Regions from separate parts of the Paenarthrobacter sp. NPDC090517 genome, predicted to be linked through region 3. Evidence: predicted binding sites of a transcription regulator. Region 3 holds the regulator's gene; each other region holds the start of a gene.
What was found. Region 3 encodes LexA, which represses DNA repair genes until DNA is damaged. Its sites were predicted from a motif close to TCGAACANNTGTTCGA; they were not measured.
Positions count from the first base shown of each region.

Region 1 (5,095 bases), on a different contig from region 3:
CGGTGCTGTAGGCCACGGGGGACTTCTCCACGATCGCGGCGAGGGTTTCGAGGAAGACGACGGCTTGGGCGGGGCTGTTGGCGATGCTGCGCTTTTCGGTCATTGTCATTGGTCCTTTGCTTTGGGATTGGGGCCCTGCCGGGCGGTGGGGGTTCCGCCCGGCAAGGAGTCGAGGGGTATTAGGCGGCGGCTGTTTGGAAGACGGGTGGAATCCGGTAACGGCTGGGAAGCTCTGCGGCGGCTTCGGGCAGGTCTTCCGGGCCGTGGGCTTGTCCGTTCTTCCAGTGGAAGAACGCCTGTTCACTGATCGCGTCCCAGTACCGGGCCTTGGTCCGGTAGAACGTCGTTGTCACGTCGCCCTCGCAGTAGGTGGCCATACCGAACAGGTTGCCGATTTCATCCGCTGTGCGGATCCCGGCGACCATGACGTAGGGCCACTGGCCCAAGTCCCAGCCCTCAGACCCCCACCCGGGGATCACGGCCCAGCCGTGCTCTGAAATGAGCCCCATCCAGTCGTAGCCGTCGTTCATGTGGTAGTCGCCCAGCACGGTGACGCCGTCGATGGTTTCGCCGGTGTCCTCGGTGGTCACCGTCGTGGTGGTAATTGAATCCATGTGGTGTTTGTCCTTCTTGACCGAGAAGTTGGGTGGGTGGGGCGACCAATGGTGACCGGCCAGCTTCCCCTCTCCCCCCGTTGTTTTTGGCTGCTGGCGAAGCTTGCGGAGCTGTGGCCGACGGAGGCCTGTCTACCCGCAGGGCAAGGGGCAGGAAAATCCCGGAGGAAATAAGCGACGCAGGAGCGCCGGAGGGACATTTCCTGCACCGCAGGCCCCGGAGTTTACGGAGGGGCTAGACGGGGTGGAGCGGACACGTACAATCCGAAGGACAGCAGCCAAAAAACGTCGTAGACACAACAGGGACCGAGCACGGCGGAGCTCTGCGACATCGGGACCGGGCCCACCAGCCGGCCACGGAGCGAAGCGCAGTGGACGCCCAAAAGGGGCGCGATCCCTGCGAGCATGCCTTCCCTGAGTCTTGTCAGACTGGGTTGGTACGGTGGGGATGTCCCGCCTGGTTTCCCCCAATCCAGGCGGGACATTTTTGTCCCTTGCTCTCTGCTAACTTGCGGGCATGGATTTGAAATCGTGTGGATACTGCAATGAGCAAGTCGATCTCAGTGAACACCCCCACGTTCATGACCCAAAGATTTGCAAGCGCTGCAGAACGGAGCTTCCGGCTTCTGATTTCCAGCCCTGGCCTTCCAGCGCTGACGGCCGGCGGCATACTTGTCGAAACTGCGTTGCTGGTGATTCCGAGGAAGCCCGTGCTCAGAGGGCTATCCAGAAGGACAAACAGTTCCATGCAGAGAAGGAAAAGCTCAAAGAATACGGGTACCGCTGGAGGCGTCGTCCTGTCCGGTCCGGTCCAACTCCAGATTTTGTATGGGTTCTTTTGGACCCGCATGGGCGGGAGGTCTCAAAAGAAGCGGCTCTGCGGGCTATCGCAGAATTGGAAGCCCCCAGCCCGATGGATGACGACTTCGGCTACTTCTGAGCTGCGTCATAGCTACGGGTTTCACGGGTTAAAACCCGTAGGGCGGGCCGCCGTCTGGCAGACCCGCCCCGGGTCCGGTCTAGCTGCGGTCTTCCTTGAGGACGTTGGAGGTGGCGCGGTACGCCATGATCGAAGCGCCCAGTGCTGTGAGTGAGAGAACGAAGTTCACGATGGTCAGTGGTTCCATGAGGTTTCCTTATCGGTGAGTAGGACTTAGTCTGAGAAGGAGCCGGTGGCCGCAACCGAAGCGGTCACGACCACCGGATTTCGTAGCTACACCTACTTCCTTGCTTTACGCTCACGCTTCCGAGTTGCACCTCGGGAGCGTTTGCTTGTTAAGCGCGCGTTCCGCATGGAGAGTAGAGCGATGACAGCTGTCATCAAGCTCACGACCGAAGTCGCGAGCTTGATCGCTTCGTCGATGCTCATGTAGCCACCTCCTTCCTGCCCCGCCGTGCGAGGCCCCCACTGGTCCAGCCGGTCGAGGGTGGGCCGTCAACCCCGAAGAGTGACCGGGGAATCCCGCGAAATAAGGGAGCGCAGCGACCGCGTGGGAGTCTCCGGTCGCGTGGGTTGACGGGTCGGGCCCCCGGACGGCTACGATCAGTGGCCTTGTACGGAGAACAACCCAGCCACATGTAAGGCAAAGAAGAGCTCTTACAGGCCGAAGCGCAGCGAAGGTCCGTCCGGGTCCTTGGTCCTCTAGGCTGAGCTCATGGACGAGTCCATCCCGTCGGCACTGCAACCACCGGTTGCTGTTGCCCTGGCGAAGCTCGTCAAGGCTCTCCCCGGTCCTAATGCGCTCCCAGGTGCTTCCTACTACGAGCCCAAGTGGGACGGCTATAGGGCGGTCCTTGTCGTAGAGGCCGAATCCGTGACGCTTTGGTCCCGGCAGGGCAAAGAGCTCACGAGGGTTTTCCCTGATCTTGCCGCTGCCGCTGCGGCGCAGATCCCGCCCGGGTGCGTTATCGACGGTGAAGCCGTCATCTGGAACGGTGACCGTCTGGACTTCGACGCGTTGCAACGGCGGATGGTCACGTCCCGGGCAGCTCTGCCGACTCTCGTTCACGAGTTGCCGGCCTCTTTCGCGGCCTTCGACGTCCTAGCCGTCGCCGGGCAAGACATTAGGAGCGTGCCGTTCACCGGCCGCCGGTCCTTGCTCGAGGAGCTTGCCCGGGAATGGACCGCCCCGCTGAACCTCTCCCCCGCCACAACAGACCGGGACCTGGCACAGACCTGGCTGCGGGATTTGCCCGCCACCGGCGTGGAAGGGCTCGTGGTCAAGGGCGGAGCCCAGACCTACGAGCCAGGTGCCAGGGCGTGGTTGAAGGTCAAGCACAAAGACGTCACAGACGTGGTGTGCGCGGCCGTCATCGGCCCGCTGAACCAACCGCAGGCGATCATCGCCGGCCTGCCGGTCGATGGACAGCTGCGGATCGTCGGCCGCTCGACGGTGCTCTCAACGCGGATAGGGCGTGAGCTGGGCCGCCAGCTCCGACCGGCGCAGCCCGGGCACCCGTGGCCCGAAGAAATCACCGAAACCTCGCTGAACCGGTTCAGCAAAGACAAAGGGCCAGTGCGGCTGACGTTGGTCGAACCGTTCGTGGTGGAGATCGCGTCCGACGTCGCATGGACAGGCAAGTCCTACCGCCACCCAATCAAGCTGCTCCGCACCAGACCCGAGCTCGACCCCGCCGACGTCGAACTACCCCCGCATCTCAAAGACCGGCAACCCTGACCGTCGCGGTGGACGGGTTGTGCCCATTGGGGGCAGGTGGAGTCCTCCGCACAGCTCAAAGCTGTCCCCATTGGCCGTGCAAGCCGTCCACGCCGCCCGACGGGCGGCTATTTCGTCGGAGCCCTTGGAGTACAGTTAATCGAACATAGATTCGAATAAAGGGCGTGTTGTGGGCGTGATAGTTGGCCCCCGTGTGATAGATGCGGGACTCTCTCTGGTGACGGCTTTGCTGGCCCCCGTTGCGGTGGCTGCCGGCTATCCCTCGCCCGCCCAGGATTACTTCGACGGTCGGATCGACCTCAACGAACACCTGGTCAAAGACGTGACCAGCACCTTCATCGTCCGGGTGACCGGGCAGTCCATGGAGCAGGCCGGCATCAGCGACGGTGACGAGCTGGTGGTGAACCGGGCGTTGGAACCGAAAGACGGTTCCGTGGTCGTCGCGGTCCTCGATGGTGAGCTGACGATCAAGCGGCTGCGGATCACACCCTCGGGCGTGGTTCTGCAGGCCGATAACCCACGTTTCCCCGATATCGAGGTTCCGGCTTTGTCCGACCTGACGATCTGGGGCGTGGCCACGAGGTGCCTGCATCATGTCTAAGCCCGCGATGATGCGCCGGATGCAGGAAATCGCGCACGTGGACGTGAACTGCTTTTACGCCTCGGCCGAGCGCGCCTTCAACCCCTCCTTGGAGGGGAAACCGGTCATTGTGCTCTCCAACAACGACGGCTGCGCCGTGACCCGCTCGCCCGAAGCCAAGCGCCTGGGCATTGCCATGGGCGATCCGTGGTTCAAGCTACGGCCCCGGGCCAAGGAATGGGGGCTGGTGGCCCTCTCGAGCAACTACGAACTGTACGGGGACATTTCAGCCCGGGTGATGGAGCTGCTGGGCCGATACTCGGCCTGGTTGGAGGTCTACTCCATCGATGAGGCATTCCTTGGCGTCAAGGGCGAACCCGACCAGTTGCTGGAACTCGGCCGGGAGATGAAGGCCGCCTGCCGGCGGCACGTCGGCGTGCCGGTCTGCGTCGGCATCGCACCGACGAAAACCCTGGCCAAGCTGTGCAACAAGTGGGCAAAAAACAACCCCGCCTTCAGGGGCGTGTGCCGGTGGGAATCCGTCCCGGCCGAGCAGCGCGAAGCGCTCATGGCCAAGCTGTCCGTGATCGAAATCTGGGGCGTGGCCACACGGCTCACCAAACGCCTGAACGCGATGGGGATCTTCACCATCGCTGACCTGACCCGGGCGGACCCGGTAGCGATCAGGGACAAGTTCTCCATCGTCATGATGCGCACCGTCTTGGAACTGCAGGGAACCCCGTGCATCCCCATGGAAGAAGAACGAATCGGCCGGGACCAGCTGATCTTCTCCCGGTCCTTCTCCACACCCATCACCACCACCGCAGGGTTGCGGCAGGTCATGAGCGTGTACGCGCAAATGGCCTCCGCGCGGCTGGCCAAACACGACCTGCAAGCGAAGGTGTTGACGGCGTTCGCGGCGACGTCGCACTTCAACCCGAACGAAAAGTCCTTCCCGTCGGTCTGCCTGGCGCTGCCGATGCCAACGGCGGACCCGGTGCTGCTGACCCGGGCAGCGCACGCGCTGCTCCCCCAGGTGCACGAGGGCGTGAAGTACGTCAGGGCCGGGATCATGGTCACCGACCTGCGCCCGTCCGGGAACCAGAAACCTTTGGAACTGTTCGAAAACCCCCACGAGGAACGCGGCATCGGGATCCTGCTGGAGGACGTGTCCAAACGGTATGGCCGCGGCTCCATCGGCCTGGGCCATGCCGGCATCAAGG
Region 1 is NZ_JBIVXN010000009.1:39,115-44,209, forward strand. It holds gene ACIQTW_RS20390 (hypothetical protein) at 1-109, opposite strand, end outside; gene ACIQTW_RS20395 (hypothetical protein) at 180-614, opposite strand; gene ACIQTW_RS20400 (ATP-dependent DNA ligase) at 2,270-3,292, shown strand; gene ACIQTW_RS20405 (LexA family protein) at 3,462-3,893, shown strand; gene ACIQTW_RS20410 (Y-family DNA polymerase) at 3,886-5,095, shown strand, end outside.
Region 1: the regulator LexA is predicted to act here: its motif matches at 3,432-3,447, upstream of ACIQTW_RS20405 (LexA family protein).

Region 2 (5,095 bases), on a different contig from region 3:
CCACTTGTAGCCGAGCGCCCATTCGGGGCTGGTGAGCTCGTGATCATACTCAGCCACGAGGCGGTCGCGGGCGTCCTGGTCCACTATCGATTGGTAGATCGGATCCAGCGGGAAGAGCTGGTCGCCCGGGAAGTACATCTGGGTGACGATTCGCTGCGTGAACTCGGTGCCGAACATGGAGAAGTGGATGTGCGCGGGACGCCAGGCGTTCAGGTGGTTCTTCCATGGGTACGCGCCGGGTTTGATGGTGGTGAAGCTGTAGGATCCGTCGTCACCGGTGATGCAACGGCCGACGCCGGTGAAGTTCGGGTCCAGCGGCGCGGGGTGCTGATCGCGTTTGTGGATGTAGCGTCCGGCGGCGTTGGCCTGCCAGATTTCCACGAGTTGGCCGGCAACAGGGCGCCCGTCGCCATCAAGGACCCGGCCTGCAACGATGATGCGCTCACCCTGGGGTTCGCCGTTGTGCTGGATAGTCAGGTCGGATTCCAGCGCGTGGACATCCTGGTGGCCGAATGCGGGCGAGTAGAGCTCGATGGTCTCCGGGTCCGCGTGGTGCAGGCTCTTGGTGGGGTGGCGCAGGATGCTGCTGCGGTACGGCGCATAGTCCAGGCGGGGCATGGTCTCCGGCCCCCGGCCGTTCTTCAGGGCCGCGGCGTAGCGGTCGCTAATGCCTTTCATCTCAGCACTGAGGTCCGCTTGGGTTTCCACCTTCTTGGGGGAAACGTGCGCGGCATGCGCCTCTGCAGGCGGCACGAGTTCCTCGGATTCGAGCGCTTGTGCAGTAGTCACTTGCGCGATCTTTTCTTGCGGCACGGCTGGCTCCTTTCGGTTTATGGGTTCTTGTTGGTTTACGGGCCTAAACCCGGTGGAGCGAGTCGTATTGGACGGCGTGGCGCACTGGTGCGTTGGGCGCCCCGTAGCCGTCGTAGTTGCCCCGACGTTCCACCATTTCGAAGAACACACTGCCCACGGTGGCGGTGTAGAAGTGGAGAAATTCGCCGTTGGCGTCCCGGTCATACAAGAGGTTGAACTCCTTGAGGATTGCCAGGAAGCCGGGTTCAAGATCGAATCGGGCGTCCAGGTCCTCGTAGTAGTTGGCCGGAATCTGCAGGAACTCGAGGCCGCGATCTCGGGCAGACCGGGCAGTCGCCACGAGGTCGTCCACAGCGAAGGCGATGTGTTCCTGGTAGGTTTTGCGGGCTGCTTGTGCCTGCTGCGCGGGTGCCAGGTTCAAGACCAGCCTGACCGCTCCGTTGCTGGTCTCCATGACCTGCGAGCGAACCAGCCCACTGGGGCTGGGGACCTCGGCGAACGGCTGCGGTTCAAGGGCAAGGGCACTGGTGTAGAAGAGGACAGCTTCGTCAAAGTGCTGCCAAGGCTGGGCCAGGTTCACGTGGTCAATGACAGCGTTCTGCGGCGCTGCGAAGTGATCCAGCCCTTCGCCGAATTCATGCGTCCACGCAGCTGTGCCATCCGGGCTGCCCTGGCAAAGGAAGATCTCGGTGGAGTCCGGAGCTGAGATGCCTTGGAAGACTTCCTCGTCGGCCTGAACCTTGCGGGCCACCACGGGCGCCTTGAGTTGCTGGGCGCGAGCGGAGGCAATCACTGGCGAATCGACGTCGAACCCCAAAGCGGCGATAGCAGGTTCCGCGTGCGATGCCGCTTGCTCGTTGATGATCACGCGGGCCTGGCCCATGGTCCAGAGCTGGACGTCCTTGGTGCGGTGCCGGCCCTCGAATTCAAAACCGAGCTGGCCCAGCAGCTTCTCCAGCTGAGCGGTGTCGTCCGCCTTGACCTCGGCGAAGTTGAAACCTGCGGGTTCGTTCACCTTGGGCAGCGTGGCCAGTTCCATGGGATAACGACGCCGGGACGCACCGCCGTTGCCGGCTGCGGCATCCGCTTCTGTGGGGCTGCTTGCGAGCCACTTGGCGCTCTGCTCCTCCAGCCAGATCAGGGAGCGCATCGCATCCACGGCGGTACGCTCGGTGTCCGACTGGCGGAAGACGTCGTTGAAAACCTCGAGGGATACAGGACCCGTGTAGCCTGCCCGGACCACGTGGCCCATGAACTTTGCGAGCTCAAACTGGCCCTCACCCGGGAAAACGCGGTAGTGGCGGCTCCAGGAGAGCACATCCATGGACAGTTTAGGGGCGTCGGCGACCTGGACGAAGAAGATCTTGTCCGCGTTGATGTTCTCGATCGGGGCAGTGTCCCAGTCGCGGGAAAGGATGTGGAAGGAGTCCAGGCAGGTGCCGAGGTTGGGATGGTCAACCATTTCGACCAAGCGGTACGCGTGCTCGTAGTCGTTGACGTGCTTGCCCCAGGCGAGGGCTTCGTAAGCAACCTTGACGCCGTGGTCCCCCGCCAATTCAGCGAGTTCTGCCAGCTGCCCGGCCCTGAGGTCGTCGTCGTCGATGGTGGCCGTGGCGACGTTGGAGCAGACCAGGATAGTGTCCATGCCAAGGCGTTCCATCAGGTTGAACTTGGCCTCGGCCCGGCGAAGGTTGGCCTTCAGCAGCTCAGGAGTGACGCCGTCGAAATCGCGGAACGGCTGATAGAGGTCCAATCCCAGGCCGAGGTCCGCGGCCATTTTCCGGACGTCTTCAGGGCTGTGCGGGGACGTGACGAGGTCCTGCTCGAAGATCTCGATTCCGTCGAAGCCCGCGATTGCACAGGCCTGCATCTTCTCCTTCAGTGTGCCGGACAGGCAGACCGTGGCGATTCCGGTGCGCATCAGTTGCCCGCCTTCGTCAGCTCGGGGGTCCGCGCAGCCGCAGCGTCCTCCACTGCGATCAACTCCAGGAAGTGCGCCCGCATCCGTTCACGATCAGCTTCGCGTCCGGTGATGAGTTGGAAGGCGTCGGCCGCCTGGCCGATTGCCATCCGGCCTCCGTCGAGGACGTCGCAGCCCTTGGCACGTGCCTCGCGGACCAGTTGCGTTTCGATAGGGCGGTACACGATGTCCGCCACCCAGTGGCTCGGTTCCAGGAGATCCACGTCGAGGGGCAGGCCCGGGTGCGCGGCCATGCCCATCGGCGTGCAGTGCACCAGGCCGTCGGCCAGGGGCATGATCTCGCTTAGCTCCGCGGGAGTGCGCGGCGTGACTGTGGCCGCCGGGAAAAGTCCGCCGAGTTCGGCCGCACGTTCCGCGGCGCGGGATGGCTCCATGTCCACCAGGTCCAGCGTGTTGACGCCGGCTTTGAGGAGCGCGTACGCGACGGCCGAACCAGCTCCTCCTGCGCCGAGTTGGACCACGCGGTCCAGTTTCGCATCCGGGAGGCCGTTGCTGAGGGCTGCGCCAAAACCGGAGAAGTCTGTGTTGTGGCCGATGAACCGACCGTCTTGGATGAGGACCGTATTGACGGCACCCAGCCTGCGGGCGTCGTCGGAAATTTCATCCAGGTGCTCAAGCACCAGTTGCTTGCAAGGGTGCGTGATGTTCAGGCCGTTGAAGCCCATGCGCTGGGCTGCGGTGAGGAGGTCCCCGACGGCGGTGGCCGGCAATGCGAGTTCCAGCAGGTCGAGGGGGCGGTACAGCAAGCGAAGGCCCTGCACGTCGGCTTCGCGTTCGTGCATGGGCGGCGTGAGCGAGGGCGTGACGCCTTCGCCTATGAGGCCCACCAGAACGGACTCGGCTCGGTTGCTCATCCTAAAGCTCCTTTGACTTCAGCACCTCGGGTCTTTGGCGCTAGCTGAGGCGCCGCCCGACCGGGTGTTATTTAGATTACTACAAGTGTTCATATTCCGCACGCCTGTTCTTATCGCGAACAATTCCGACGGGCGGTGCGTTGTGAGGCCCGCTCTACACCCTCCGGCGCCCATTTGGCACGCAGAGCGGGCCTCACAACGAAGGCGGCGGAAGTTGCGGGGCCTACTCTGCAGTGCACCCCAGGGGTCTGCCGCGCATGTCAGGCCCCGCAACGAGGAGGTCATCGCTGGGGCAGTCGTGCCGCGAGCTCAGCCGCGGCTTCCTGCAGGGTGGGTACGTGCGCAATGAGTTCCTCCATGGTGAGGCGGAAGACCGGCACCGCAGTGGCGAGCGATGCGAAGGCGTGGCCCTGCGAGTTGAGGACGGGCACCGCGACCGCGCGCATGCCGATCTCGTTTTCTTCATCCATCACGGCATACCCCTGACGGCGCACCTGCTCGATTTCTTCCCGGAACTTGTCGCGGTCGGTGATGGAGTGTTCGGTGAGCGGATCCAAGGGAAGCTCCTCGAGAAGCCGCTTACGCTCGACCTCCTCCTCGAACGCGACGATCGCTTTCCCCACAGAGGTGGTGTGGAGTGCGCCAAGATGGCCCGGGTCACTCGTGACGCGGAAGGTCTTGGGGCCATCCACCTTGTTCACAGTGAGGTGGTGATTACCGTCGCGCACGGACAAGATGGTTGCCTCATTAGTGCGCTCGGTGACGCGTTGGAGGACGGGCAGCGCGGTGGCAGCAAAGCCATGGTGGTTGGAGACCCTCTGGCCAAGCTGGAACACGCGCAGGCCCAGGTGGTACCGGCGCCCATCGGGCTCGTAATCCACAAAGCCGTCACGGGTCAACGAACCCAGGAGTCGGTAGGTGGTGCTGAACGGAAGGTTCGCACTCCTCGCCAAGTCCGCAGCACTTGCCCCGCGGGGCTCATTACCCAGCAATACCAACAGGCTCAAGGCCTTGCCGACCATATCGGTCTTTGTGTCCTCTTTCACACTCATAACTCGATGCTCTCACATAGTGAGAGCTATTTCTAGATGGTGGAGACTTCTCTTGACAAGTGACCCCACTCACAGCCACTATTGCTGTATTACACAAGTAGCTCTCACCATGTGGTTACTTGTGAGGGATCGACCGGCCGCACCTCGCTTGGGTCTCCCCACAGAAGCCAGATCCGCGACATCGTCGTCACAGAAGGAACACCCATGAGCCAAACAATGCCGTCAGCGACGCCAGGCACTGAAACCACCGCCGGAACACCCAAAAAAGCCGCGCTTGCCAGCTTCCTGGGCAGCGCCGTCGAGTACTACGACTTCTTCATCTTCGGTTCTGCCGCGGCCCTGATCTTCCCCCACGTGTTCTTCCCCTCCGCGGATGCCAATGCGGCCATCATGTC
Region 2 is NZ_JBIVXN010000005.1:283,367-288,461, reverse strand. It holds gene pcaH (protocatechuate 3,4-dioxygenase subunit beta) at 1-798, opposite strand, end outside; gene ACIQTW_RS16940 (bifunctional sugar phosphate isomerase/epimerase/4-hydroxyphenylpyruvate dioxygenase family protein) at 857-2,734, opposite strand; gene ACIQTW_RS16935 (shikimate dehydrogenase) at 2,734-3,648, opposite strand; gene ACIQTW_RS16930 (IclR family transcriptional regulator) at 3,930-4,700, opposite strand; gene ACIQTW_RS16925 (MFS transporter) at 4,905-5,095, shown strand, end outside.
Region 2: the regulator LexA is predicted to act here: its motif matches at 3,745-3,760, upstream of ACIQTW_RS16935 (shikimate dehydrogenase).

Region 3 (5,095 bases):
GGCTTGGAGCTCAGAACCACGTGGGCGCCAGCGCGCTCCAGTGCACGGACAGCGGACCGTACGTTGCCCGATCCGTAGTCCAGCACAGTTACGGTGGGCTTGCCTTCCGGCGACTCCGGCTTCACGGATGCAGTAGCGTCAGCCACCGCCCCATTCTTCAGAAACTGGCCGCTCATAATGCCCCCTTGGTGGACGGGATGCCCTCAACACGGGGATCGGACTCCACGGCTGCGCGCAGCGCGCGTGCAAAGGCCTTGAACTGGGCCTCGACGATGTGGTGCGGGTCCCGGCCGGCCAGGACATTCATGTGCAGGCAGATTCCGGCGTGCAGCGTGATTGCTTCAAACACGTGGCGTGTCAACGAGCCCGTGAAGTGTCCACCGATCAGGTGGTACTCCTGCCCGGCCGGCTCACCGCCATGCACCAGGTAGGGACGTCCGGAAACATCAACGACGGCGTGCGCCAAGGCTTCGTCCAAAGGAACCGTTGCTTCACCGAAGCGACGGATGCCGGCCTTGTTGCCAAGTGCCGTCCGCAGGACCTCGCCAAAGGTGATGGCGACATCTTCCACCGTGTGGTGCGCATCAATGTGGGTATCGCCAGTGGCCTTTACGGTCATGTCGATCAGGGAGTGCTTGCACAGAGCCGTCAGCATGTGGTCATAGAACGGAACCGAGGTACTGATGTCCGAGACACCGGAACCGTCCAGGTTGATCTCCACCAGGACTGAAGACTCGCTGGTGGTGCGCTCCATGCGCGCGGTGCGGGCAGCGGTCGGCTTGGCGCCGGTTTCGCTCATTGGGACGTCCTTATACGCGGAGAATGGGTTGGGTCTATGGACAAGTTTAGGCGCGCTGTGGCGCCTTGCCGTCCAGCAGTGCTTCCAAAGCCTCAAGGAAGGCTGTGGTTTCCGGTTCGGTTCCAGCAGTGACACGCAAGTGTCCAGGGATGCCGACGTCGCGAATCAGCACACCGGCATCGAGCAGGCCCTGCCAAATCTCGTGCGGCTCCTCGAGGCCGCCGAAGAAGACGTAATTGGAATCGGACGCCGCAGGCTTGAGGCCCATGCGCAGCAACTCTGTCACAATCCGGTCGCGCTGTACCTTGATGTCCTCGACGTCGGCCATGAGGGCTTCGCGGTGGTTGAGTGCAGCCAGGGCAGTTGCCTGCGTGACGGCAGACAGGTGGTACGGGAGGCGGACCAGTCTGATGGCGTCCGTGACTTCCGCGGCTGCCGCCATGTAGCCGAGCCGGGCACCCGCCAGTGCGAACGCTTTACTCATGGTTCGCGAGACGATCAACCGCTCACGTCCAGGCAACAACGTCATGGCGCTCGGAGTATTGTCGTGCGCGAACTCGTGGTAGGCCTCGTCCACGATCACGATCGCTTGGCTCGCTTCGCCAGCCTCGTAGACGGCTTCAACAACGTCCAAGCTCAACCCTGTACCGGTGGGGTTGTTGGGTGAGCACAGGAACACAATGTTGGCACCCGTTTCCCGAACCTGCGCGGCGGCCGATTCGGCATCCAGCCCGTAATCGTCAGCACGCACCCCGCGGACATACTCTGTGTCCGTGCCACTCGCCAGGAGGGGGTACATGGAGTACGTGGGCGGGAACCCGAGCGCCTTGCGTCCCGGTCCACCAAATGCCTGGAGGATTTGCTGCAGGACTTCGTTGGATCCGTTGGCCGCCCAGATATTGTCTGGAGAAAGTCCGTGGCCAAGGTACTCGGCCAAGGCTTCACGTAGTTCGGTGAACTCGCGGTCCGGATAGCGGTTCAGCCCTGTAGCCGCAGCGGCAACAGCCTCGGTGATGGCGGCTTGGACATCAGCTGGGACCCCATGAGTGTTTTCGTTGACGTTGAGCAGGATGGGGACGTCAAGCTGCGGTGCGCCATAGGGGCTCAGTCCACGCAGGTTGGTCCGGAGGGGAAGTCTGTCAAGTCGCTCAAGCTGGTCACTCACCATCACAGTTTAAGGGGCAGCCGGGACCGCCGGGTAACTGTGACGCCAGGCCAGCGGATCCCGCGGGTGGTGGACAACTAGTTCGCAGGAACGAACAGCTGCTGGCCGGGCAGGATGCGGCCGCCACGGAGGTCGTTCAGCTGGATGATCTCCGCGATGACATCACGAGGGTCCCGCTCGGGCGCAGCCGCCCCGGCGATGCCCCAGAGGGATTGGCCCGGCTGAACCGTGACAGTGACTGCAACAGGCGGACGCAGTTGGGACTGGGAGTCCGACGCCTTGGCCGGGGAGTTGATAAAACCGGCGAGGGTCAGCAGCGCCGCCACCAACAGCATTGCCGGGATGCCGAAGAAGACAATCCGTCCCCGCCGGGTGAGACGCAGGCGAGTGGGTGCCTGAGTGGTGCGGAAATCAGCGAACGTAGTGATTGCGGACATGAGCTGAGCCCTTCTGAGCTATTGCCAGGTTCCGGGGTGCCCGGTGCTTGGCGGCCAATTCTTTGTGTTCCCGTCATCTGATTCCCGGTTGTTCGAACACTCTGTTCGAACATCCGGCGTCAGCATCTGGTTTATAGAACACATATTCGAACCTTGCTATGACATTTTTAGCACTTATCAACGAACGGTGTCGAGACTCGCTAGAACAAATGTTTGATAAACGCCTGTGCCTGCCCTACGTTTGAGTGAAGAAACAGCACTGTTTCAGTGGAACAGGAGGGTCTGACATTTTTTGCAGACCCGACAACCCCGGGCTCGCTTCGGGGCGAAATGGAAAGGCATTGGCGAACATGGCAGCGAAAGCCACGGGCGGCGGGGCACCCCTGCGGAGCCAGCAGCCTCAGAAGAGTCCCAAGAGCCTGACTGTCCGGCAGAAAAAGATCCTGGAGACCATCCAGCGGTCTGTCAATGACAACGGATACCCGCCCAGCATGCGCGAGATCGGCGACACCGTGGGTCTGGCCAGTTTGTCGAGCGTCACTCATCAGCTGTCCCAACTGGAGAAGCTCGGCTATCTCCGCAGGGACCCCAAGCGTCCTCGCGCCATGGAAGTCCTGATGCCTCTGACCCTGGACGGTGGCCCCATACCGGGCGTGGAAGCGCCCACCACCCTTCGCAGCGCGGGTGGCCTGAACGTAACAGAGCTGGCCAGTGCAAGTGATACCGCCATGGTCCCTCTGGTGGGCCGCATTGCGGCCGGTGGCCCCATCCTGGCTGACCAGACGGTGGAAGACGTGCTTGCGCTCCCCCGGCAACTTGTGGGGCATGGCGAATTGTTCATGCTGAAAGTGGCCGGCGATTCCATGATTGACGCCGCCATTTGTGACGGTGATTGGGTGGTGGTCCGCCGCCAGAACGACGCCATCAACGGCGACATAGTGGCAGCCCTACTGGATGACGAAGCAACCGTGAAGACCTTCCGGCAGCGGGATGGCCATACGTGGCTGCTCCCGCAGAACACCCAGTACGAACCCATCCTGGGTGATCAAGCCACCATCATGGGCAAGGTAGTTTCGGTACTCCGCTCCCTTTAGGCGCTCTACGAGGCCTTGGACGAGCCCAGACGCTCCAGGACGCCACGGACTACTGTTCGGTCGGTCGTTGCCCAGAACGGCGGCAGAGCGGCACGCAGGAAGCCTCCGTAGCGTTCCGTCGAAAGCCGGGAGTCCAGCACTGCGACTACCCCCTTGTCCCCTGTCGAACGGATCAGGCGGCCAGCGCCCTGCGCCAGTCGGATGGCAGCGTGCGTAGCTGATACGGCCATAAAGCCATTCCCACCTGATTGCGCCACTGCCCTGGAGCGCGCAGTCATCAGGGGATCATCAGGCCGTGGGAAGGGAATACGGTCAATGACCACTAAGCGGCACGAGCCACCCGGAACGTCTACGCCCTGCCACAGTGACATGGTTCCGAAGAGACATGTGTCGGGCTCATCGGCGAACTGCTTCACGAGGGCCGCCATGGTGGATTCGCCTTGGCAGAGGATATCCACGTCCAGCCGGAGCCGCATGGCGTCGGCTGCTTCTTCGGCCGCACGCCGCGAGGAGAACAGGCACAGGGCTCCCCCGCCGGACGCCCGGATGAGGTCTTCCAATTCGTCGAGCGCCTCGGGCGAGGTACCGCGCCCGGGTTTCGGGAGGTGCTTTGCCACATACAGGACACCCTGTTTGGGATAATCAAAGGGCGAACCCACATCGATCCCGGTCCAGCTCGGGGCGCCGTCGCCGATGAGGCCGAGGCCACCTGCTGCCGGTTCAAAAGCCGAGCCGATGGCTAGCGTGGCGGAGGTCAGCACTACAGTGTGGCCGGCAAAGAGCCCTTCGCGAAGCCGTCCGGCGACGCTGAGCGGGGCGATGTTAATTAAGGCCGGGGCAGTTTCATCAGGTTGTGAATACCCCTGCTGGGGGTCGAACGTGCTGTTTCGGGAAAACCAGACCACTTCGCGGTTCTCCTTGGCGGCCAGCATGCGTTCGCACAATTCCAGGATCAGCATGAGCCGTGAACGGGCCAGCTGCCGTCCGCCGTCGACTGCGTTTGATGAATCCGTCTTCGAATCCGAAAGCGCAGCGCGGGCGGCGTCCCGTAACTGGTCCAAGCAATCCAGCTGTTCATCGTTGAGGCCGTTGGGCAACAGCCCGTTGGGAACGCCGGCGATGGCCATATCCAGCCGCTCCGCTGCAGCGTTGAGGGCGTCCACTGTGATGGCTGTGTGCTTGCGGGCGCTTGATGCCGCAGCGTGAACCATGGCCACGGACAACTGGCCTGAAACGGCGCCGGTCACGCGGTCTTGTAGCTCATGTGCTTCGTCAACCACCACGACGTCATACTCAGGCAGCACGGCCAGGCCTTCAAAGGCGCTCACTGCCAGCATGGCGTGGTTGGTGACCACGACGTCGGCTTCACTCGCCCGTGAGCGCGCCAACTCGCTGAAGCACTCTTCTGCCACGGGGCACTTCTGAGCCCCCAGGCACTCCATGGAAGTCACGGATACCTGGCGCCAGGCCCTGTCAGTGACTCCGGGCATGAGTTCATCGCGGTCGCCGGTCGGGGTTTTCTCCGCCCATTCCCGAAGGCGGACTACTTCTTTACCCAGCTGGGATTGCGGCCCGCCCATGGAGGCAGCAAAGTGGGGAA
Region 3 is NZ_JBIVXN010000006.1:44,603-49,697, forward strand. It holds gene hisH (imidazole glycerol phosphate synthase subunit HisH) at 1-176, opposite strand, end outside; gene hisB (imidazoleglycerol-phosphate dehydratase HisB) at 173-799, opposite strand; gene ACIQTW_RS17365 (histidinol-phosphate transaminase) at 846-1,964, opposite strand; gene ACIQTW_RS17370 (LysM peptidoglycan-binding domain-containing protein) at 2,042-2,401, opposite strand; gene lexA (transcriptional repressor LexA) at 2,752-3,495, shown strand; gene ACIQTW_RS17380 (ATP-dependent DNA helicase) at 3,501-5,095, opposite strand, start outside.